Regions from separate parts of the Phyllobacterium sp. T2-21 genome, predicted to be linked through region 2. Evidence: predicted binding sites of a transcription regulator. Region 2 holds the regulator's gene; each other region holds the start of a gene.
What was found. Region 2 encodes LexA, which represses DNA repair genes until DNA is damaged. Its sites were predicted from a motif close to TGTTCNNNNTGTGTTCNG; they were not measured.
Positions count from the first base shown of each region.

Region 1: a site for LexA is predicted at 890-907, ahead of ACZ5FP_RS04880 (DNA recombination protein RmuC). Genes of this name have one in related genera too.
Region 3: a site for LexA is predicted at 1,065-1,082, ahead of ACZ5FP_RS15775 (ATP-dependent helicase). Genes of this name have one in related genera too.

Region 1 covers NZ_AP027912.1:974,152-976,420, forward strand. Annotated here, with positions in the region: gene fmt (methionyl-tRNA formyltransferase) at 1-287, opposite strand, end outside; gene def (peptide deformylase) at 297-827, opposite strand; gene ACZ5FP_RS04880 (DNA recombination protein RmuC) at 942-2,177, shown strand; gene ACZ5FP_RS04885 (cation diffusion facilitator family transporter) at 2,174-2,269, opposite strand, start outside.
Region 2 covers NZ_AP027912.1:2,295,765-2,298,033, reverse strand. Annotated here, with positions in the region: gene ACZ5FP_RS11505 (GNAT family N-acetyltransferase) at 1-425, opposite strand, end outside; gene lexA (transcriptional repressor LexA) at 614-1,333, shown strand; gene ACZ5FP_RS11495 (ComEC/Rec2 family competence protein) at 1,327-2,269, opposite strand, start outside.
Region 3 covers NZ_AP027912.1:3,148,913-3,151,181, reverse strand. Annotated here, with positions in the region: gene ACZ5FP_RS15775 (ATP-dependent helicase) at 1-1,020, opposite strand, end outside; gene ACZ5FP_RS15770 (glucose/quinate/shikimate family membrane-bound PQQ-dependent dehydrogenase) at 1,264-2,269, shown strand, end outside.

The DNA of each region.
Region 1 (2,269 bases), 1.3 Mb from region 2:
ATGGCGGTGGGCAAGATCAGGCCGTAAGCCACCACGATGGCAACATCCGCATTGAGATCGCGGAACGCCTGCTGTTCCTCGGGGCTTCGAAGGCTTTTGGGCGTGCGCACTTCAATGCCGAATTCTTCGGCATTGCGATGAACGGGCGAGGGGGTCAGTTCCAGTCCGCGCCGGCCTGCCGGACGCGGCGGCTGACTGTAGACGGCGACGATCTCATGGCCCTGGCCAATGAGCGCGTTGAGAACCGGCACGGAGAATTCCGGGGTTCCCATGAAGACGATACGCAGACTCATGGCTTACACCGCCAGCCGGCTCGGAACGCGATCCTTGGCAAGCTTCTTGAACTTCTTCATCACCATTTCACGCTTGAGCCGCGAGATGTAATCGATGAACAGAACGCCGTTGAGGTGGTCGATCTCGTGCTGAAGGCAGGTTGCCAGCAAACCGTCAGCCTCGATCTCGTGCTTCTTGCCTTCGATATCGAAATAGGCAACGCGCACTTTTGCCGGACGTTCCACTTCCGCATAATAGTCCGGAATGGAGAGGCAGCCTTCTTCATAGACGTTGCGTTCGGTGCTCGACGACAAAATCTCGGGGTTGATGAAAACCTGAGGTGCCTTCGGTTCGTCTTCCTTGGCAAGGTCGATTACCAGCATGCGCAGCGGTTCCGCCACCTGAATGGCGGCGAGGCCGATCCCCGGCGCGTCATACATGGTGTCGAGCATGTCGTTGGAGAATTTGCGCAAATCGGCGTCAAAGCGCTCCACGGGTTTGGAAACCTGGCGCAACAGCGGATCGGGAAGAATGACAAGCGGTTTGATAGACATGAGCATCACCTAATATCTCGGCTTTCAACCGTCAATCCCGGCATAAATGGCATTTGTGAAAATGTTCTCGTTTTGATCTCACATTTGCCATCCGAATCGGTTAGTCTGCTTCCCATGGAAACATCACATTCACTCGACCAGCCACTGTTTCAGCTCGGTGCCACGTCGATATCGGTCGGTACCGCGCTGGTAATAGCGGCTGTCATCGTTGCACTTGCCATTGTCCTGTGCGGGATTGCTCTCTGGCGTTCGGCACGGGTACGGCTGATCGCGGAATTCCAGGCGGAAGACCGTGCGCGTGATGCGGAAGTGCGGATGGCCGAGATACTGAAGAGCCAGTCGGAGATGCAGGGCCGCATGCAGACCATGGCGGAACTGTTTGGTTCGCGCCAGGCGGAGCTCAATCAGTCGATCCGCGAACGCCTCGACGGCATGACCAGCCGTATCGGCCAGACCATGACGGAACAGACGCAGTCAACCCACGAAAATCTGGCCAAATTGCAGGAGCGGCTGGCGGTCATTGATACCGCGCAGAACAATATCCAGTCGCTGGCCGGACAGGTTGTCCAGCTGCAGGCGATCCTCGCCAACAAGCAGACGCGCGGCGCCTTCGGTCAGGCGCGCATGGAAACCATTATTGCCGATGGCTTGCCGCAAGGGGCCTATGAGTTTCAGGCCACGCTTTCCAATGGAAGCCGCCCGGATTGTATCGTCCGCATGCCGAATGGCGCCCCCAATCTGGTCATCGACGCCAAATTTCCGCTGGAAGCATGGAACGCCATCCGCGAGTCCGAGACACCGGATACGAAGAAACTGGCGCTTGCCCAGTTTCGCCGGGATATCGAAATCCATATTCGCGATGTCTCAGAGAAATACCTGATCAATGGCGAAACCCAGGATACGGCATTTCTCTTTGTCCCATCGGAATCCATCTTTGCCGAAATTCACGAGAATTTCGAAGGCATTGTGCAGAAAGCCCATCGTTCGCGCATCGTCATCGTATCGCCGTCGCTGCTGATGCTGTCCATTCAGGTCATTCAGGCGGTGCTCAAGGATGTGCGCATGCGCGAGCAGGCACATCTCATCCAGGGTGAGGTGATCCGCCTGATGGAAGATGTCGGGCGCCTGGACGACCGGGTCCGGCGGCTGCAGACGCATTTCGGTCAGGCGAGCAAGGATATTGACGATATTCTCGTCTCGTCCAGCAAGGTGACGAAGCGCGGCCAGAAGATCGAGGCGCTGGAGTTCGTCGATCCGGCGGCCGGCGAACCCGCGAAGGGGCCGGATGCCAACCGCTCAGCGGCATCGGCAACAGGCCAGTTGCGCCTACGCGTGGTGGATGAAGATTAGCCCTCAACGATTTTTTGCCGCCGCGTCTTCCAGCTACTTGCAGTCTGCGGTTTGACGAAGACGGACACGATGTCCGGGTTGGCCTGACGGAT
Region 2 (2,269 bases):
ATGGCGACGATATCGCCGCTGACGGGTGCCCTGCAGCCGGGTGCGCCGCCATAGCGGTAATTCGCATGGGCATAGACAAACCCCGACTTCCGATAGTTTTCCTGCTGGGCAACGACACCATCAAGGCCGACGGTCTGTCCGGCAAATCCGCTCAGCACGTCCTGCCAGAGCGACCAGCCGAAACCCAGACCGCGCGATTGCGGACGCACCATGTAGAAACCGAGAAAGCCGTAGTCTCGCGCATAGCGGACCAGCGAGACCGCTGCCGTCAGCTCACCATTCACCTCAAGCACGTGATAGCCCTTGGGGTCCGCGGCCCAGAATGCATCCGCATCGTCCAACCCGGGGTTCCAGCCCTCGGCGGCCGCCCAGTCGATGATGCTGCCAAGATCCCGGCGCTCGGCGATTCGGATGAAAGCTGTCATGATATTGTGATATCCAGTTGGAAACCGGCGGAACAGTACCCTGAACGGGCGCATTTCTGCCCCCACAAGCTTCGTAACCAAGCTTCCAGCATTGCCGCAACGGAATATTAAGCACTTGTAGAACAATGCTGGAACAGATAGTGTTTGTTCTGGTTTTGTTTTTCCGATTCCCTGCTAAAGGATCGCCAATGCTCACGCGTAAACAACATGAACTTCTTCTCTTCATTCATGAGCGTCTGAAGGAGACGGGCATTCCGCCATCCTTCGACGAAATGAAGGATGCGCTGGATCTGGCCTCCAAATCCGGCATTCACCGGCTGATCACTGCGCTGGAAGAGCGCGGCTTCATTCGCCGGCTTGCGAACAGGGCGCGCGCGCTGGAAGTCCTGCGCCTGCCCGACTCCATCGCACCCGGCCTCAACAGCCAGAGAAAGTTCGAGCCGAGCGTCATCGAGGGCAGTCTCGGACGCAATGTTGCACCGCCGAAGCCGCAGCCGCGCGCCTCCAACGACATGGATATGCCTGCCAATGTCAGCATTCCGGTCATGGGCCGGATTGCCGCCGGTGTGCCGATTTCTGCGATCCAAAACCAAACCCACATGCTGAGCCTTCCGCCAGACATGATCGGCAGCGGCGAACATTATGCGCTTGAGGTCAAGGGCGACTCGATGATCGAAGCGGGCATTTTCGACGGCGATACCGTTGTCATCAAGCGCGGCGACACCGCGAGCCCCGGCGAAATCATCGTGGCGCTGGTCGATGACGAGGAGGCCACCCTCAAGCGGTTTCGCCGCAAGGGTGCCTCGATTGCCCTGGAAGCCGCCAACCCTGCCTACGAAACGCGGATTTTCGGACCGGACCGCGTGCGGGTGCAGGGCAAGCTCGTCGGCCTGATCCGCCGTTATTGACCGGCCGCCGCGTCCCGTTCAGCATTGTCCGGGACGCCTTCGGTCGCGTGGGCCTTGTGTGAACGCTCCGGCCGGTTGCGCGCCGCATTGGAGTGGATGCGGTACTTGTTCCAGGGTCGGTCCGGCGGACCGATCGCCCAGGTCAGGCGGGCCGACTGCACTCTTTGCTCCAGCGCTTCTCCGGCTTTCGATAGATTCGTCAGGTCACCCTGCCCTTGCCCGCCGGAACCGAACCGGATTTCGGCAGCACCGTTCAAGGCGAGATCACGGCGCGTGATCACCATCGGACCGGGAACGGGGCAACCGGTTTCCACACCGGCAAAGCCCAGCACGACAATATTCCCCTCGCTGCAGGCGGCGTTCCTTTGCGCGGGATCATCCGTATAGGCAATGACGAGACCGCCCGGTTCTCGCGCCAGACAGAGCTTTCCGGCGCATTCGAAGGCACCCTCCGCTGCCTTTTTGCCGATCCGCGCCGGTTTGACGATCTGTTCCAGCCCAAAGCCCTGCCGCCAGTTGTTCAACGTGAAGGCGCCGCCCTGCGGGCGATTGATCATCAATGCCGCGCCATTGCGCACACCGGCCAGCCGGCCATCCTCGGACAGGACGATATCCGGCGGCGCTGTGCGTGCCATGATCAGGACGGCCGCAGCAAACAGCGGCAGGCTGCACAGACGCAACCACGACGTCGTGAGAAGCAGGATCACAAGTGCCGCACTCATCAGGATCAGGCTCGGCTGCGGCATCGGACCAAGATTGCCCGAGGGCGAGAGTGCGGCAACGTGATGGGCGATGAACACCACCATCTCGATGCCGCGTTCCATGACGGCGAACGGCAGGAAATCCAGATCGAACGGCATCAGCAACAGCGCCAATACGGCGAAGGGCATGACCAGAACCGAGACCACGGGCAAGGCAAATGCGTTGCCGATCAGT
Region 3 (2,269 bases), 850 kb from region 2:
GGTTTTGCCGAGACGGCCCTCATTGTGGGAAATGAGGAACGACGCCGCGCCGAGAATATGCGCCGTCGAGCGGTAATTGCGCTCCAGGCGGATCACCACCGCGCCGGGAAAATCCTTCTCGAAGCGCAGGATATTGTCGACTTCCGCACCGCGCCAGCCATAGATCGACTGGTCGTCATCGCCGACGCAGCAGACATTCTTTGAGCCCTGCGCGATCAGGCGCAGCCACATGTACTGGGCTGTGTTGGTGTCCTGATACTCGTCGACGAGGATGTAGCGGAATTTGGCGTGATATTCCTTCAGCACATCCGGATAGGCGCGGAACATGCGGATGGGATGGCAGAGCAGGTCGCCGAAATCGCAGGCATTGAGCGTCTTCAGGCGGTTCTGATAGGCGGTATAGAGTTCGCGGCCCTTGCCATTGGCAAAGGCGCGGGCATCGCCCTCGGGGATTTCCGTAGGGCCGAGGCCCTTGTTCTTCCAGCCGTCGATCATCAGCGCGAACTGCTTGGCAGGCCAGCGTTTGTCGTCGAGCCCTTCGGCCTGAATGATCTGCTTGATCAGGCGGATGACATCATCCGTGTCGAGAATGGTGAAATCCGAGCGCAGGCCGACCAGTTCCGCATGGCGGCGCAGCAGCTTGACGCCGATGGAGTGGAACGTGCCGAGCCAGGGCATGCCTTCCACGGCACCGCCGACGAGAACGCCGATGCGCTCCTTCATCTCGCGCGCCGCCTTGTTGGTGAACGTCACCGCAAGAATCTGGCTGGGATAGGCCTTGCCGAGGGAGAGGATGTGGGCGATGCGCGAGGTCAGCACCCGTGTCTTGCCGGTTCCGGCACCGGCGAGAACCAGCACCGGCCCTTCGGTGGTTTCAACCGCAAGTCGCTGTTCCGGGTTGAGACCATTGAGATAGGGCGGCGCGCCGCGCGCCTGCATGGCGCGTGCGGCTATGCCCTGCGGCTGGCGAGGCGCATCAGGTTCATCGAAGAATGGTATATCGTCAGGCAATCCGGACATTTCACTCCAATGTAGTGATTCGGCATCGAAAAACCAGACCGATCCGATACAAAGCAAGAACATACAGCATTTAGCGCAGAGTTTCCCCTGAAACTTGCGATTGAAATTTGCAATCGTTGATATTGCGCCGTTCTGAATTAGGGCATACGCCTAGGTCAGAGAGGAATCTGGCAGCCGATGGCCCGTTCGCAGCCTCATGTCAGGACCATTCGATCTTGATTGAGCTTGGAAAGGATCCCTGCCATGGCAATCACTCTGACGGCTCTCCTTTTTCTGATCATCGCGGCTGCCCTGGGTGCGGGCGGCGTCTGGCTCGCCGTTCTCGGCGGCAGCTGGTACTACGTCATCGCTGCGCTCGCCTTTCTCGTCACATCCATTCTCCTCTTCCGGCGGCGCTCGGCCGCATTGCCGGTCTATGCGCTGCTGGTGATCGGCACGCTGGGCTGGGCCATCTGGGAAATCCGCTTCGACTGGTGGCAGCTGGCGCCGCGCGGCGGCGTGATCATCCTGCTCGGGCTCTGGCTCCTGACACCGTGGGTGCGCGGCCGGCTGACCCGTGCCGATGCCGGCTCTGCCTCTCTGGGGGCGGCGCCGCTCTGGCTGGCCGTTCTGGTGGCGCTCGGCGTTGCCGGCTATTCCATGACCCGGGACCCGCTCGATCTTCCCGGCCAGCTGAGCCGGGAGGCGGTGACCGCCACGCCCGATATCGGCGGCGTGGCCAATGACGACTGGCACTTCTATGGCCGCAGCCTCTACGGCCAGCGCTATTCGCCGCTGAAGCAGATCACGCCCGACAACGTCGCCAAGCTGCAGGTGGCCTGGACCTACCAGACCGGCGATGTGCGCCGCTCCACCGATATTCCGGAAACGACCTATCAGGTGACACCGCTCAAGGTGCGCGACACGCTCTATATCTGCACGCCGCACAACTTCGTCATTGCGCTCGATGCCGCCAGCGGCAAGGAAAAATGGCGCTTTGATCCGCAGGTGAAGGACAATGACGACCGGCAGCACCAGACCTGCCGCGGCGTGTCCTATTATGCCGATGCCACCGTCGCGGCCGGACAACCCTGCGCCGAGCGGGTCTATATGCCGACCGCCGATGCAAGGCTGATCGCGCTCGATGCGGCCAATGGCCAGGTCTGCCCGGCTTTTGGCGACAAGGGCACCATCCATCTGGAAACCGGCATGCCCTATAACCCCGCCGGGTACTACTATTCGACCTCGCCGCCGGTCATTGCCGCGGGCA